DNA from 3 places in the Endozoicomonas sp. 2B-B genome. Region 1 is predicted to be linked to each of the others. Evidence: predicted binding sites of a transcription regulator. Region 1 holds the regulator's gene; each other region holds the start of a gene.

What was found. The regulator PhoB, encoded in region 1, activates phosphate uptake and scavenging genes when phosphate is short. The targets are predictions, from matches to a motif close to TGTCATANNNNTGTCANA.
Region 2: ACOMHB_RS04245 (putative 2-aminoethylphosphonate ABC transporter substrate-binding protein) is a predicted target of PhoB. The motif match lies at 3,635-3,652, and genes of this name have one in related genera.
Region 3: ACOMHB_RS24705 (ABC transporter permease subunit) is a predicted target of PhoB. The motif match lies at 2,642-2,659, and genes of this name have one in related genera.

Annotation. Positions count from the first base shown of each region.
Region 1 covers NZ_JBLZMU010000001.1:598,588-604,191, forward strand. The annotation lists gene ACOMHB_RS02425 (TetR/AcrR family transcriptional regulator) at 1-16, opposite strand, end outside; gene ACOMHB_RS02430 (chorismate--pyruvate lyase family protein) at 748-1,398, shown strand; gene ubiA (4-hydroxybenzoate octaprenyltransferase) at 1,613-2,500, shown strand; gene phoB (phosphate regulon transcriptional regulator PhoB) at 2,830-3,519, shown strand; gene phoR (phosphate regulon sensor histidine kinase PhoR) at 3,564-4,883, shown strand; gene ACOMHB_RS02450 (H-NS family histone-like protein) at 5,321-5,604, opposite strand, start outside.
Region 2 covers NZ_JBLZMU010000001.1:1,037,800-1,043,403, reverse strand. The annotation lists gene phnR (phosphonate utilization transcriptional regulator PhnR) at 1-299, shown strand, start outside; gene ACOMHB_RS04265 (phosphonatase-like hydrolase) at 399-1,067, shown strand; gene ACOMHB_RS04260 (TIGR03364 family FAD-dependent oxidoreductase) at 1,084-2,217, shown strand; gene ACOMHB_RS04255 (DUF29 domain-containing protein) at 2,529-2,996, shown strand; gene ACOMHB_RS04250 (DUF29 domain-containing protein) at 2,989-3,477, shown strand; gene ACOMHB_RS04245 (putative 2-aminoethylphosphonate ABC transporter substrate-binding protein) at 3,727-4,749, shown strand; gene ACOMHB_RS04240 (putative 2-aminoethylphosphonate ABC transporter ATP-binding protein) at 4,838-5,604, shown strand, end outside.
Region 3 covers NZ_JBLZMU010000002.1:97,707-103,310, reverse strand. The annotation lists gene ACOMHB_RS24715 (hypothetical protein) at 1-13, shown strand, start outside; gene ACOMHB_RS24710 (RING finger protein) at 204-2,249, opposite strand; gene ACOMHB_RS24705 (ABC transporter permease subunit) at 2,703-4,976, shown strand; gene pstA (phosphate ABC transporter permease PstA) at 4,992-5,604, shown strand, end outside.

The DNA of each region.
Region 1 (5,604 bases):
GTTTTACGACAGCCATGCGCGGATCCTGATTTATAGTTTTCGATCATCCCTTGGGGATGATTTATACCATTGGCAGGAAGCATAGAAAAGAATTCGGTCGTGTCCATTAAAGTCAGGCAGAAAGAAATTGAGGAAACCGTGACACTCCCCGCCTTGGAGGGTGTCGCAAAAACTCTGGTTGCCATGCTTTTAGGCCCTGTGGGTCCCAGCGTGGGAACGAGTTGTTGGAGTTTTGCGACACCCTCAATCGGGCGGAGGGAGATATAAGTCGGGAAGGTCGGGCCGCGTAGGTCGGGCCGCGTAGGTCGGGCCGCGTAGGTCGGGCCGCGTAGGTCGGGCCGCGTAGGTCGGGCCGCGCAGGTGAAGAGCCTTATGCTTGCGTGTTTGTGCATAGTTGGCTAAATTCACTGTCGGTCTGTCTCTATGCAGAAACTCACGATGATGAAAACCAAGCACTGTTAACAAAAAATTAAGGCAGAGCCAACTGCCCAACCGCCCTTGAAGAACCAGATGAACCCATACCTGAGTGACCCGTTAAGGCAGCGGCAAATCAAACAAAAGACCAATAAATAACCGAGGGGCACCCGGTTGCTGCTGATGGAGGCTTCTGCGTAAGTCCGGTCGTTATAGGCTGGCTGTAGCTTATGAAGTCAGAAGCCTCGCCTGACAAGGCGGGGAGTGTCAAGGTGAGCTGCCTTGTTTCCTCCCGGGGCAGTTCTGGAAAATTGGATTTGTGCAGCAGGAGTGATGGTGCCTTTTATTGATTTTTCAGGCTTATCCTGGAAGCCGAGACATTATTTGAAACAGCAGATTCCAGAGCCCTGGAGAGACTGGCTGCTGGACAGAGGTTCCCTGACTCAGCGTTTGAAACATGAGTTTGACGGCGACTTCAGGGTTCAGGTTATTCGTCACGGGACCTTTATGCCGACCTGTTCGGAGCTAAAGTTTCTCAATAACTATGAACAGTCAAAGGCTACGTCCACGTCTGGTGAGTTGGCAGGATCATTCGAAAACAGACATTGCAGCAAAATGGCTTCTATCAGGGAGGTTCTGCTGATCTGTGGTGGCCGACCCAGAGTGTTTGCACGAAGTGTATTGCCTCACAGCAGTCTTATTGGCACGAACAGAGAGCTGCTGCAACTGGGCACTAAGCCCCTGGGGGAGTTTTTATTTAATCATCCCGGTATGCGTCGGGGACCATTTGAGGTAGCGGAACTGCCGGCTCGTCAGTTTAATCCTCATCTGGTTGAAAAATACTCTGATGAAACAGCCTGGGGAAGGCGGTCGTTATTTTATTTGCACGAAAAGTCTATATCTGTTTGTGAAATCTTTTTGCCGGACCTGTCTGAACAGACAGAGAAGCACTCCAGAGTCATGTCGAAGCATCCTGAACCCTGAAGCTCTACAAGAATGATTGTTTGTCGAAGCACTTACCTCGTGAAATATAGAGATTTCCGCAGTCGGTCTGGTCATGGCCTGATTGAGAACCTGGCCTGACCTGATAAACTGGCGATGCGGGTCATGATTCAGGGCGATGAGCAATAAGAATCTCAGCGATGATAATAAAGATGCAGATAAGCAGCTAAATATTATGATGCAATTCAGAAAACCAATGGCGGTATTGGCAGGCACTGAAGTAGTTCTGCAACGATTTCCCCGTTTAAAAGATTTCTTACGGCTGGCCCGGCTGGACCGGCCTATTGGTATTTATCTGTTGTTCTGGCCTACTATGTGGGCACTCTGGGTGGCGGCAGAAGGTGTACCGAGTCTGAAGAATCTGGTGATTTTTTCGGTCGGCGTGGTTTTGATGCGCAGTGCAGGCTGCGTTATTAATGACTTTGCTGACAGGAAAGTGGACGGCCATGTTAAGAGAACACAGCATCGACCGCTGGTAACGGGTAAAATTCAGGAAAAAGAAGCGCTGATCTATTTCTCCGGTATGGTGCTTTTGTCTTTCATTCTTGTACTCTTTACCAATACTCTTACCGTCCAGCTCTCTTTTGCCGGATTATTGCTGGCCTCGGCTTACCCTTTTGCCAAAAGACACACTCATCTGCCTCAGGTGGTTTTGGGGGCTGCTTTTGGCTGGTCGATACCCATGGCTTTTGCGGCTCAGAGTGGCTCGTTGGGAAACATCGTCTGGCTGATGTTTCTGGCCAATCTCTTCTGGACAGTAGCTTACGATACTCAATACGCCATGGTGGATCGTGACGATGATCTGAAAGTAGGTATCAAGTCCACAGCCATTCTATTTGGCGAGATGGATAACCTGATTGTTGGTTGCCTGCAGGTACTTACCCTGATGACACTGGCCATGGCAGGCCATCAACTGGAGTTAGGTGCTCTCTATTATCTCTCATTGTTGGCTGTCGCAGCCCTTTTCGTTTACCAGCAATGGTTAACCCGTCGTCGTGAGCGTGAAGCCTGCTTCAAGGCGTTTCTCAGTAACCACTGGGCCGGAGCCATTGTATTTGCAGGTTTCGTGTTGAGTTATCTTTGATCTTCAATCCGGCTTAGAGCCTGGTAAGTATTGCTACTTATGGTGGCTGTAGGGATAAATGGCGAAAAGCCTTACCCTGTAAACCCTGAGGGATCTTTTTATTTTTAAGCTGCAATATCAGCCTTTAGTGTGTCATCTGCCTGTAACATTTCAAAGGTGTAATGTCCGGTGTATAGTGCGGTTGATCAAAGTAGTGAGAAACAGCCTGAGCGATAGGAAAGGTGCTGTCCTGAGACACTACCATCCTGGTATAGCCCCAATGAGCTTCAGCTGATAGATGCCAGAACGTCACCGCCGAAATCGAATCGACAGATAACAGGTAGAGATTAATGCCAGGAAAGACCATTCTGATCGTAGATGACGAAGCACCGATTCGCGAAATGGTGACCGTTGCTCTGGAAATGGCAGGGTATGACTGTCTTGAGGCAGCAGATGCCAGAGAAGCGCACTCTCTGATTGTGGATAACAAACCCGATCTGATCTTGTTGGACTGGATGTTACCAGATGTCTCTGGAATTGAACTGGCCCGTCGTCTGAAGCGCAATGAGCTGACCTCTGAAATACCCATTGTTATGTTGACGGCCAAAGGTGAAGAAGACCACAAAATCCAGGGACTTGAAACCGGTGCCGATGACTACATCACCAAGCCTTTTTCTCCCCGCGAGCTGGCTGCTCGTTTAAAAGCGGTTCTCCGTCGTACAGGCGGATTTGATAACCAGTCTCCCATTGTCATCAAGGGATTGGAGCTGGACCCTGTCAGCCACAGAGTCTCTATTGATGGCTCACCTGCTGAAATAGGACCTACCGAGTACCGTTTGCTGCAGTTTTTCCTGACGCACCAGGAGCGTGCCTATACCCGTGGGCAGTTACTGGATCAGGTCTGGGGTGGCAACGTTTATGTGGAAGAGCGAACCGTTGATGTACACATTCGACGCTTGCGTAAGGCCTTAGGTGATAACTACGAAGCCTTTGTGCAAACGGTTCGTGGTACTGGATATCGTTTCTCAACGAGGGTGTAAACCTTTTATGCTCAGTGCTCAGCAGTTATCTGGCCGGGAGTAATATGACAACAATTTCAAAAACCCATTTGCTGAGCCGCATGATCGCCTACGTGATTGTCGGGTTTTCCCTGGGCTGGTTGTTTGGAGAGCCTTTTTTAGGACTCTGTGTGGTCATGGGAGGTTATTTTGTCTGGAGCTTCCGTCAGCTTTTCAAGCTGCTGGACTGGCTGAATGACCCCAAGGCCAGGAGCAAAGAGCCTCCTGAGAGTAAAGGGTTCTGGGGGCAAATTTTTGATGGTATCTATCGATTGCAAAAACAGCACAGTCGTTCCCGGCAAAAGCTGGCCGGAGTGATTGAACGTGTTCAGGAATCAACTGCTGCGCTGAACGACGGTGTTGTAATGATAGATAATCAGAGCAACCTGGAATGGTGGAATCCCGCCGCTGGAACTTTGATAGGGCTTAAGACGCCTGACGATCAGGGGCAGTTGATTACCAATCTGCTACGTGATCCAAGGTTTGCCGACTACTTTGAGCAGGGTGGTTATCAAAAAGCTCTTGAGATCCCCTCGCCAATCAACCCGGATCATCAACTGCAATTTAATATAACGGTTTATGGCAAAGGCAATCGTCTCATGACCGTTAGAGATGTCACGCGCTTGAATCAGCTGGAAGTCATGAGAAAAGACTTTGTTGCCAATGTCTCCCATGAACTGAGAACACCACTGACGGTTGTGTCTGGATACATCGAAACCATGCTGGACAGTCTGGGCCCGGATTCAGGTCTGCCCCCTGTTTGGGAAAAAGCTCTGAACAGGATGCAGGAGCAGTCGCTGAGAATGCAGAATCTGGTGGCAGACCTGCTGTTGCTGTCCAAACTGGAGTCGGCTGAAGCTCAGGCAGACGAGAATGGGGTTCATGTTAAAACCCTGCTCAGCAGTATCGTTGAAGACGGATGTGCACTCAGTGGTGAAAGCCAGCATCAGATTTCTCTGGATTGTCCTGAAGATGTCTTTTTGGCAGGCAGCAGTAATGAGTTGCGCAGTGCCTTCTCGAATCTGGTCTTTAATGCCGTGCGCTATACACCCGAGGGTGGGAAAATACTTGTGCGCTGGTGGCAGGACGGGGAAGGCGGACATATGATGGTAGAAGACAATGGTGTCGGTATTGATCCAATGCATATTCCGAGGTTGACTGAGCGCTTTTACCGGATTGATAAAAGTCGTAGCCAGAATACCGGGGGAACGGGGCTTGGCCTGGCTATCGTCAAGCACGTCATGCTGAGACACGGAGGCAAACTCACGATCAGCAGTCACCCTGGAAAAGGCAGCCGCTTTATTTGCTACTTTCCGGAAAAATGCCTTGAGTTGGAACACTCATGAAAGCAGAAAAGGGCCGGTGGCACCTTTTCTGCTTTTAGGACTACCATCAAAAAATGAATAATCTTTTCATGGTTTCATCATTCGCGAACAGTCTGTTGTACAGACTGATCCTGACTATCTTTACTCTGAAACGCTAATCCCCGGGAGTTGGCAGGGTGGTGGATTTTAACCATCCTGCAAAGACCGGGCTTGCGTATTTGTATTTTCTTTACTAGTTTGTATCTGTCTCTTGAACACCTGCTGTGGGGTGCACTGCGGGCTGTTGGTCAGAGTGTTGATGAGAGTGGTCCCACCTGAGCACTCTGTAATGGGATCCCCAACTGATTACTTCGAGTCAGAGGGGGAGGTTTTTCAAAGAATGATACTTTGATCCATTGGTGTCTTTATTCAAGAAGTTGCAGACCGGGCATGAACCCGAAATACTGACGAAGGTAGACTTACTCTTCGCCAACGACGCATTCCAGACGTTTTTTGCCGGTGCGGTCCAGGTAGCTTTGGAAGTCACGCGGCAAGCGCCCTGTGGTAGAACCATCCCATTGGACAGTGTCGCCGGCTTCTGTCTGGTACTCAAAAGTAAACCTTTGGACATTACGACGACGTTTTTGAGTCGCTATTTCCAGATGGTCCAAGTCTTCCATTGAAATGCCGCGTTCGGCCATGATCTGCTTAACGGCTTCAATGTTTTCGAGTTTGGCTTGACGCTCTTCGTCAATCTTATTGC
Region 2 (5,604 bases), 440 kb from region 1:
ATTACATGAACCCTGCCTACTTCCCGGATCTGCTCAAGCATGATCTGTCTCGATCACTCTCCGATATCTATCAGGAGCATTATAACCGTCAGTATGCCCGGGTCAGTTTCAGGTTGTACCCGGTAGGCCTGAATGCCGAGGCTTCTTTACACCTCAAGGTCACCACGGGCAGTTCCGGTTTGCTGGTTGAGCGAACAAACTACGATCAATCGAATGTCTTGATTGACTGTGACTTTGAGTATTGGCGGCAGGATGCGGTGGTTATAGCCGCTGACACCACTGTGAGCCCCATGACTTGAGAGTCATTAATACCTGCCGGTGCCAATGGTATGAGCCATTTTCTTACTGAACGTCCAAACCCTTTAATTTCCGAATCTGAAAAATGAGAAGAGGTCACAATGAACAAAATTCAACTCGCGGTTTTTGATATGGCTGGTACTACGGTCAATGAAGACAACGTCGTTTACAAAACCGTTCAGAAGAGTCTTGTTGACGCAGGCTACGATTTCACTCTGGACGAAGTCCTTGAGCATGGCGCAGGCAAAGAGAAGCATCAGGCCATAAAAGATACCCTGTCGTCCAAAGGCTTTGACCACTCGGACTCGGAACAAATCTTCCAGTCCTTTAAAAAACAACTGACACAGGCCTATGAAGAGCTTGCAGTCACCTCTTTTGACGGCGTCCCCGAACTTTTGAAAGAGCTGCGGGCAAAAGGCATCAAAGTCGCACTCAACACCGGCTATAGCCACCAGGTAGCAACAGGCCTGTTGAAAAAGATGAACTGGCTGCCCGGGGTCGAATTCGACACCCTGATCACTGCGGATGATGTAATAAACGGCAGACCAGCACCGGACATGATTGAGCTGGCCATGGAGAAAACCGGCATTAACGACAGTTCACAGGTACTTAAAGCCGGAGATTCAGCCATTGACATCGAGGAAGGAAAAAACGCCCACTGCGGTATCACGGTTGGCGTGACTACAGGCGCCCAGACCCGGGAGCAACTGGCAACAGCCGCTCCAACGCTGGTGCTCGACAACCTGGCCGATATCCTTAAGCACATTTGAACACAGGGAGACACCTTTGAAATACGATTTAATGGTTGTCGGTGCAGGTATTCTTGGCACTTTTCACGCCTTCGCTGCTGCGAAGCGGGGGTATAAGGTACTGCTGGTTGAAAAAGACAGTCAACCGGTACAGGCCACCGTCAGAAACTTTGGCATGGTTGTTCCATCCGGCATGACAGCAGACCTGCTGCCGACCGCCCTGGACTCTCTGAGCATTTATCAGACCCTGCAAGATCAGTTTGATATTTCAGCCCGAAGAAATGGCAGCTGGTATATAGCCTCCGATGACCAGGAGTTGGCCATGTTGCAAGAGCTACACCAACGAAATCAGCAAACGGGCTACCCTTCATCACTGCTAAGTATTGACGAGGTTATACGTGCCAATCCTGCCGTCAAGAAAAGTTATGCAAAAGGTGCCTTGTACTTCCCGGAGGAATTCAGTGTTAACCCCCTGCAACTGATTTACCGCATCATTGAGTTTATTCAGCAGGAATACACCGTTGAATACCGACCCAACACCCAAATCATCAGCATGGAAACCGGGCAGGATGAAGTCATCAGTATGGATTCAGCTGGTGAGCAATACCGGGCTTCAAAAGCGATAGTCTGTAACGGGCATGATTTCAAAACCCTGTTTCCATCACGCTTTCTCAACAGTGATATTGAGCTGGTCAAGCTCCAAATGATGCGTACCAAACCACTGAAGAGCGTCAGTCTCAATGGCAATTTGCTTTCGGGCAGGACTATCAGACGCTATGAGAGCTTTCGCAACTTGCCTTCCTGGAGTGCCGGAGAAAAAGACTCAGAGCTGGATAAGTACGGGATACATATTCTGTTCAAAAAGGAGCTTGACGGGTCCATCATCATTGGCGACTCACACGAGTACGCCGATGCCCGCGAGGCAGAGAAACTCTCCTTCACAATGAATCAATCCATCAATGAACGGATGCTGACAGAAGCCAGAAACATTGTTGAGCTTCCTTGCTGGGATATCGCGGAATATTGGGCAGGTTATTATTGCCAGAGTAAAACCGATCACTACTACCAGGACGACATAGACAACAAAATTCACTTTCTCACGGCCATCGGCGGCAAGGGCATGACCCTGGCTCCCGGCATTGCAGAAAAGAATATCGAAAACATCCTTTGACATCCTCCTTGACGTAAAGAGAGTGTCGCACAACTCTAAAAACTCGTTCCCGTGCTGGTGCGTGGGAACCAGAGTTTTGCGACAGAGTTTTGCGACACCCTATTAAAGTACGGGGTTTTACGCTCATTCGATAAATCTTTCAGCAAACCCATCATTTCTTTGCGATCATGACGGTTCTCCCTGGCATCAATGACCAAATTGACCAGCCCAAAACACGGGCAAAGCCCCCGGCAAAAGCATCTGTGCTTTAGCAATTCATTTTGATTCCCCTATGTTATTTGCCTACAGTGGTAGGGCAATGGAGGTGATTTATGGAAAACTTGTATGACACTGATTTCTACACATGGTCCTATCGACAAGCCGAGCTTATCAGGCAAGGCCGTTTCGATGAACTTGATATGGACAACCTGGTCGAGGAAGTTGAGGACATGGGTAGAGCCCGTTATCGTTCAGTACAGAGCCGTTTGTCTCAATTACTCATGCACTCGCTTAAATGGCTGATGCAGCGTAAAAAAAATGATTTGCATGAGATGGATCAATGGTTCCGAAGCTGGTCAACCAGTATCAGTAAACAACGTATTGCCATTGAGCATGAGCTTGAAGAAAATCCCGCTCTCAATAGTAAACTGGACGAGATTTTGCCAAAAGCCTATCAGTACGCCCGAAAGCTTGCTGCCAACGAGATGCAGTGCAGACCCGACGCTTTCCCGTCTGAGTGCCCATGGACCTATGACGAAATCATGGAAGATGGCTGGCTGCCGGAGGCTGACGATGACTGATTTATACAAAACCGACTACACCTCATGGCTGAGCCAGCAGCGGGAGCTGCTGGCTCAGCGACAATTTCACAAACTCGACATTGACAATCTGTTGGAGGCGATGGAGTACGAAATGGGCAGTACCAGAGATACTCTTGAGTCTCATTTATCGGTATTGGTTTTACATCTTCTCAAATACGATTATCAGAAACGGATTCTGAAAGATTTGTGGGTAGAGGATAAGGTTGTCCAGACGTGGATGCCAAGTATCTACAATTCCAGAGCAGCGATTGAAAAGCAAATTTCAAAACACCCTCATTTACAGCCCATGATCGTGGAGTTATTGGCGGGTGCATATTCCGATGCTTGTCGGCAAGCAGTTAAGCAGATGAACAATTACGCTCGCAGTGAAAGCCAGAAGCTGAGCAAAAAAAGCTTTCCCGGCCAATGCCCATGGACCTTTGAACAGATCACAGATGACGACTGGCTGCCCGGCGATTAAAACAGCGCAGCAGCCCCAATCCCCGCCACCGTAATAATGGTGCCAAAGACCCCGCCCTGGTTCTGGGCACTCTGCCGAACCGCCGCCTGATTGCACAGCCTCCGACGACCAGGAATTGGCCATGTTGCAGGAAACTGTCACAGAGTCGAAAAAGATCTGTAATATTTTAGTCATTTCTCTCTCGTAGAATCGCGATATCCCTTCTGGTCTTGGCCAGAACAAAATGATTATCCGACTGGAGAGAGCTCCATGAAAAAACACCTGACAGCCCTGACCCTGGCAACAACTTCAATTTTCAGCGCTTCATCTTTCGCTGCATCTCCTGTGGAATTGACGGTTTATACTGCTTTTGAGACCGACATTCTGAATCGCTACAAGAAAGCCTTTGAGCAGGATAATCCCGATATCAGCATCAAATGGGTACGGGACTCTACCGGTATCATGACCGCTAAACTGCTGGCAGAAAAAGATAATAGCAGGGCAGACGTCGTATGGGGCCTGGCCGGTTCCAGCATGGCACTGTTGAAAGATAAAGGCGTACTGGATACCTACAAGCCCAGAGGTCTGAATCAAATCAAGTCTCAGTTGGTTGATCCTGAGGCCGCCAAAGCATGGTTTGGCAACCAGGCTTACTTTAATGTCATTTGTTACAACGAAGCGGTAGCCGCAGCCAAAAAACTGCCCAAGCCTCAATCCTGGCAAGACCTGCTGAATCCGGTCTATCAGGGCCAGATTGCCATGCCTAACCCAGCCTCTTCCGGCACTGGCTATATGCAGGTTTCCGCCTGGCTGCAGAGCATGGGTGAAGACAAAGGCTGGGCCTATATGGATAAGCTGAACAACAACATGTCCCAATACACTCACTCAGGTTCCAAGCCCTGTGTTCAGGCTGCCATGGGTGAAGTGGCTATTGGTATTTCCATGGCGGTTCGTGGCGCCCAATTGAAAAGTCAGGGTGCACCGCTGGACCTGATTCTTCCCAAGGGTGGCGTTGGCTGGGATGTGGAGTCAGTAGGTCTGGTTGCAGGTACCGATCAGGCTGCAGCTGCGAAAAAGCTGGTCGACTGGTCTCTCAGCCAGAAAGCTAATGAGCATTATGTAGAGGCGTACCCCGTTGTCGGTCACAAAGACGTCAGTAAAGAAGTACCCAACTATCCAGATGTAGAAAGCGCTATGGTGGACCTGGACTTTGGAGAAATGGCCAGTGAGCGTGAAGCTGTACTCGCTGAATGGTCCAAACGTTTCGATCATATGTCTGAACCTAAGTCTTGATGCCTTACTAGTTATGCAGAAAGCGCCGTTTATTCCCCAAAGGGAATAAACGGCTTTTTCAGGTTTGGAGCTTTAGGAAGTTAACGCTATGAAACCCTTTCTCACCATCGAAAACCTGGGGAAACGCTTCGGCGATTTCACCGCTCTCAAAGAGATTTCCCTGTCCGTTAATAAGGGTGAATTCATCTGTTTTCTCGGCCCCTCGGGTTGCGGAAAGACGACGCTGTTGAGAATGATTGCCGGATTGGAAGCCTGTAAACAGGGAGAGATCTGGCAGGATGGCACCAACATAACAGCACTCCCACCTGAACAAAGAGACTTCGGCATTGTCTTTCAATCCTATGCCCTGTTCCCCAACCTGAGTGTTTCAGAAAATATCGGTTTTGGTTTGAAAAACCAGGGTCAATCCAAACGTGAAGTTGAGGGCAGCGTGAACCAATGGCTGGATATTATCGGCCTGCAGGATTCCGGCCCCAAATTTCCCTCTCAGCTTTCTGGCGGTCAACAACAGCGTGTAGCACTGGCAAGGGCTCTGGCACTCTCTCCGGGGTTGTTGTTGCTCGATGAACCCCTCTCGGCCCTGGATGCCAAAGTCAGAATCAAGTTGCGGGAAACGATCTGTAAGCTGCAAAGAAAACTGGGCATTACCACCATTATGGTGACCCATGACCAGGAAGAAGCCATGGCTATGGCTGATCGCATCGTGGTGATGAATCACGGAAACATAGAACAGATAGGCACACCGGAAGAAATTTACAAACAGCCAGCCTCTCGCTTCGTTGCTGAATTTGTTGGCGCCATGAACTTTCTGGAAGGTGATACCAACAAAAAGAATCAGGTCGTACTGGCCAACCA
Region 3 (5,604 bases), on a different contig from region 1:
CTATGAAGAGTAGTACGACATTGGTCGTCACAAAACTCTAAGACCTGAGCAGACAGACTGAACTTGCCAGAAGGCTGAGGTTCAAAGCTTTCGGTTACAACGACTTTTCCTCATGGGTACAATCTGTGTACACTCGTAGAGAATCGTTACCCACTGATAACCAGATTGAAGCAGAGAGGTCTCGCTGAAAAAGCAGCCTGGAATCAATTCCCTGACGACTTACTCTTATAATGATCAACTAATGGTTTAAGTGCCCGCGCTTGCTGAGCAATGGCCGGATCAGTGCATTTTCCTGCACTACTCAGCCTTAAATAGACATCATTATCATCTTCAGGCCAGCTGGTCCTTAATCCTTTCTGCATTAGTGACACCAGGTCCTGCACGGAGCAAAAATTAACGGCAGGCTCAAGTGCCCGCGCCTGCTCAGCAATGGCCGGATCATCGCTTCCTTGTGCACTTCTCAACCTTGTATAGATATAACTGTCCTCAAGTGGCCAGATCTCTCGCCCCACCTGCACTTGTGACACCAGGTTCTGCACGGAGTAAAAATTAACGGCTGGCTCAAGTGCCCGTGCCTGCTCAGCAATGGCCGGATCATTGCTATCTCTTGCAATACTTAACATGGTATGGAAATACCTGTCATAAACAGGCCAGGTATCTCTCCCTGCCTGCATTTCTGACACCTGATACCGTAGAGCGTACAAATTGGCTAATGGATACAAGGCCCGTGCCTGCTCAGCAATGGCTGGATCAGGGCTATCTTCTATCAGTCTTTTCAACGCCCCCGCATGGATGTAATCTTCTTTAGTCCAGCTCCTTCTCCCTGCCTGTACTTGTGACAACAGACGCTGTGCAGAGTAAAAATTCACAAATGGATAAAGTGCCTTTGCTGGCGCGGCAGTGGGTATACTATCGGGATTTAATACCCTCCATGCCTCAATACTGGTTGCATCAGTACCAAATAACGCCACATGCAGGATTCTGAAGATACCACCGTCATCGTCTGGCCAGGTTCTTGTCCCTGCCTGCACCTGTGACACCAGATGCTGCACGGAGTACAAATAAGCTGCCGGCTTAAGTGCCCGTGCCTGCTCAACAATGGCCGGATCTTTGCTATCTTGTGCCATCTTCAACCTCAGAGCGATATCACGCTCATCGTCAGGCCAGGTCCTTCTCCCTGCTTCTATTTGTGAGATCAGATTTTGCAGGGAGTACAAACAAACTGAAGGCCAAAGTGACCGCACCTGCTCAGCAATTTCCGGATCATCGATACTCTTTGCCATTCTCAACTCTAAAAAGATATGCCCATCATTGTCAGGCCAGGTCGCACTCCCTGACTGCATTTGGGACACCATATGTTGCACTGAGTAAAAATTAACTAATGGCCAAAGTGCCTGTATCTGCTCAGCGATGGCCGGATCATTGCTGGCTCCCGCACGGATCAGCCTTTCATAGATATACCTGTCATTTTCAGGCCAGGTCCCTCTTTCTAAAAGCATTTCCGTCACAATATGAGCCACCTCTTGCATTTCTTTCTGGATCAGAAAGTCACCCAGAGCACTCTGATCCTGCCGACAATATGGACATAAATGGTTGCCTTTCAGGTTAATTTCTTTTGCTAGCCACCGTTTCAGGCAGTCCATATGGAACAAATGCAAACACGACGTTTTCACCAGGTCGTCAGATTCTTCAAAGTTATTCCGGCATACTTTGCAAGTTTCTCCAACATATTCAACCCCCTGCGCTTCTTCAAAGTCATCCAAATCAGATTGAGGCAGCATAAATACGGGATATAACATAACTGTTTCTGGCTGGTGCATCTGCCTGTGACCAGACAAACCTTTCCCCGATAGTTGAGCAAGCAGTTCCGAGATATCTAACGGCACCTGACTGAATAACGACCTGTTGAACGCCCTCTTCTGTGTAATCCCTGCCAAAGCCGCAGATAAATCTTTGTCACTGACGAATTGTCCGGATTGACCGGGAGTGCTGCGATATCCATCATAAAACCATTGTTTCAACCACTGCCCGATCTTGAACAGAGCTGACAGGTAGTCAAACTGCCAGTCAGGCCTATTAAACAATCCCTTGCCAGGAATACCCGGCATAAATGGTGGAGGTGGTGGGTCGGGTGGAAATCTGCCTCCTGATAATCGCAAGGCGGATTCAGGTGTTGATGTGGGCCATTCCGGCAGTGTAAAACCTGTGCTATTTTTCTCTCTTTTCTCACTAACATTCTCCGAAGACATTAGCCACTGCCACAGAGATGACAGGAGGGAAACTTTAACGTCATCAGTTGACCTTGCTTGTGAGGGCGCATCAAACCATTGCTTTGCCTTTCCTTCTTGCGTTGCGGGAATACCAATAAGAAGTCCTTGAGAGTTGTCAGCAGCAAATCCACTGGCTGCCAGAGAGATCAAGAATGTAAATATGAAAGAAAACGGTTTTAAGTTGCACACAAATTTTCGCTTTTCTTCAGCTGGAGCCTCAGTGTAGCTGATACTGAATAGAGTGCGGTTTGGCTGCGGTATTTTTCAGACAGCGTGTCCGGTCACGGCTATCTATCGCTCAATACCAGGTATACTGTTCCAAGATACTCAGAGTGGCGGCTTGAGTACTCAACTCCCATTTTTTTCAATTCTGTCATATTTCTGTAACACAGACCTTTTAAGGTACGCTCAATAATCTCTGCGACCAGTGCCATGTACCAACCAATAATAGAAGACAGCCCTGGTGTCGATTACAACACCCCGGCTCATAAACGTCATCAGTCACTTCGCTTTCTCAAAGATCACCTGACCCGGTGGGGTGTAGCCGTCGGTGGCCTCGGTGTTATTGCCGCCATTCTGCTGATCTTCATCTATCTTCTGTACGAAGTTGGGCCTTTATTCAAAAGTGCAGAAATTGAACAAAGCAGTACCTGGACACAGACGATCACAGGGGAGCAGCGCCCTCTCTATCAGAGTATGGAAGAACAGGCTGAACTGGCTTTTTCCATCACTGCCGACGGTGCCCTGACTTTTTCATCCACCCGAACCGGAGGGCAGAAATATCGCTATTCCCTGCCCCTTCCTGCCGGGACCTCAGTCACCACAATTAACAATGATCCATCCGATAGCAACCTCCTGGCTGCGGGTCTGAGTAATGGTCAGGTCATCATTTTCAAGCACGGCTATCAAATTACCTGGCCTGATGACAAGAGGCTGATCACGCCAAGGGTCACCTACCCATATGGTGAGGAAGCGATTGATCTGATAACGGATAATGAGGCTGTTTCACACCTGAGTATCAGTGATAGTGAAGATCAGCTGCTACTCACCGGTTATGGTGACAAGCGCCTCTATATGACCGCTTTTAGCAAGGAAGAAAACTTCCTGACGGAAGAAGTCACGCTTGAAGAAATGAGTGTCACTCTGCCCGAAGTGGATGGACCTGTTCACGATGTACTGATTGCTCCGGATCAGCACTGGCTTTTTGTTCAATCCGGTGCTGATGGCCTGACACTGATCGATATCAGCAACATCAATCAGCCTCACGTCGTGTCAGAGACTGACCTGACTAACGACTCGGCCAGAGTAACAACCATGACATTCCTGTTGGGTGGAGTTTCTCTGCTGATAGGCGATGACACCGGCATGGTCAGCCAGTGGTTCATGGTCAGAGATGAACAAAACCAGTGGCACCTGCAAAGAATTCGCGAGTTCGAGCTGGCCGGTGAACCTATTATGCAGATAGTGCCTGAGCATCGCCGCAAGGGCTTTCTGGCAGCCGATGACAAGGGTAATGTTGGCATCTTCTACACCACAGCCAACAGAACCCTGCTGACTGAGAAGCTGACCGACGGTCCTGTTGAGCAACTGGTTATTGCCCCCCGTAGCAACTATATGCTGGTGAGTAGCAATGGCTCTACCGAATTCTGGCGTGTTGAAAATGAACATCCGGAAGTATCCTTGTCGGCTCTCTGGGGTAGAGTCTGGTATGAGGGTTATGAGAAACCTGAATATATCTGGCAGTCGTCTGCATCGAATAATGACTTTGAGCCAAAGCTGAGCCTGACCCCTCTGGCCTTCGGCACTCTCAAGGCCGCCTTTTACGCCATGTTACTGGCTACACCTCTGGCAATAGCCGGAGCCATCTATACGGCTTACTTCATGGCGCCAGCCATGCGTCGTAAAGTAAAGCCTGTCATTGAGTTGATGGAAGCACTGCCTACGGTCATTCTGGGTTTTCTGGCCGGTCTCTGGCTGGCCCCCCTGATCGAAAACAGTCTGGCAGGAATATTTGCACTCTTGTTGATTGTTCCAATCGGCATATTGCTCTTTGCTTTTGCCTGGGACTCCATGCCCGGTAAAATCCGCCACGCCATCCCGGACGGTTGGCAAGCAGCCCTGCTCATCCCTGTGGTACTGATCAGTGGTGCTATTGCCATGAACCTGAACGGTACCATTGAAGCAACCTTCTTTGATGGTGACCTGAGAACCTGGCTGACCTCTGATCTGGGCATTCCTTACGATCAGCGCAATGCTCTGGTAGTGGGACTGGCAATGGGCTTTGCAGTGATCCCCACCATTTTTTCTATCGCAGAGGATGCCATTTTCAGTGTTCCCAAACATCTGAGTTATGGCTCCCTGGCACTGGGTGCGACGCCTTGGCAGACCTTGATGCGGGTGGTATTGCTGACCGCCAGCCCGGGCATATTCTCTGCCGTGATGATTGGTATGGGCCGCGCCGTGGGTGAAACGATGATCGTACTGATGGCTACCGGCAACACGCCCATCATGGACGCCAATATCTTCGAAGGCATGAGAACCCTGGCTGCCAACATTGCTGTTGAAATGCCTGAATCCGAAGTCGGCAGCAGCCACTATCGAATTCTATTCCTTGCTGCACTGGTGCTTTTCCTGTTCACCTTTGTCGTTAATACCGCTGCCGAGATGGTTCGTCATCGACTGCGCAAGAAGTACAGTTCGCTTTAAGGAAGGAGCCGGAACATGAGTAATAAAATAACCAAGTGGTACCAGACTGGCTCCCCCTGGGTTTGGCTTAATGCCGGAGCGGTGGCCATCAGTGTGATTCTTGTTGTCGGCCTTCTGGGTTTGATAGCGATCCGGGGTCTGGGTCACTTCTGGCCAGCACAAATTCTGGTGGCAGACTATGCCCCTCCCGGCCAGAAAGCCCGCTTGATTGCTGGAGAAATAGCAGACACTGAAACTGTTTCTGCAACCCGCCTTGAGGCGGCAGGTCTGCCGGTACCAAAGGGAATGGAAACACTGACCCGTGATCTGCTGAAAGTCGGTAACAGAGATGTTTCAGGCTCAGACTTTGCCTGGGTCATTGATCTTTGGCTTGAGAATCGCCGTTACCCTGAAAATATCATTGCTCTGGAACGCAGGGAGTGGGGTAACTTCTACGGTTATCTGAACAACATCAAACAGGATGGCAAAGTTGTTGTAGAAGGTGAAGCAGCCTGGCCAGAGTTCCAGAAGAGACTGAACAGAGCCCTGTCTATCTACGACGAAATCTACGCCATCGAAAAGCACGAAATAGGTTCAGTCAACAGCAAGCTGGAGCGTCTCCGTTTGGAACAGCGAGCCCTCGAACTTA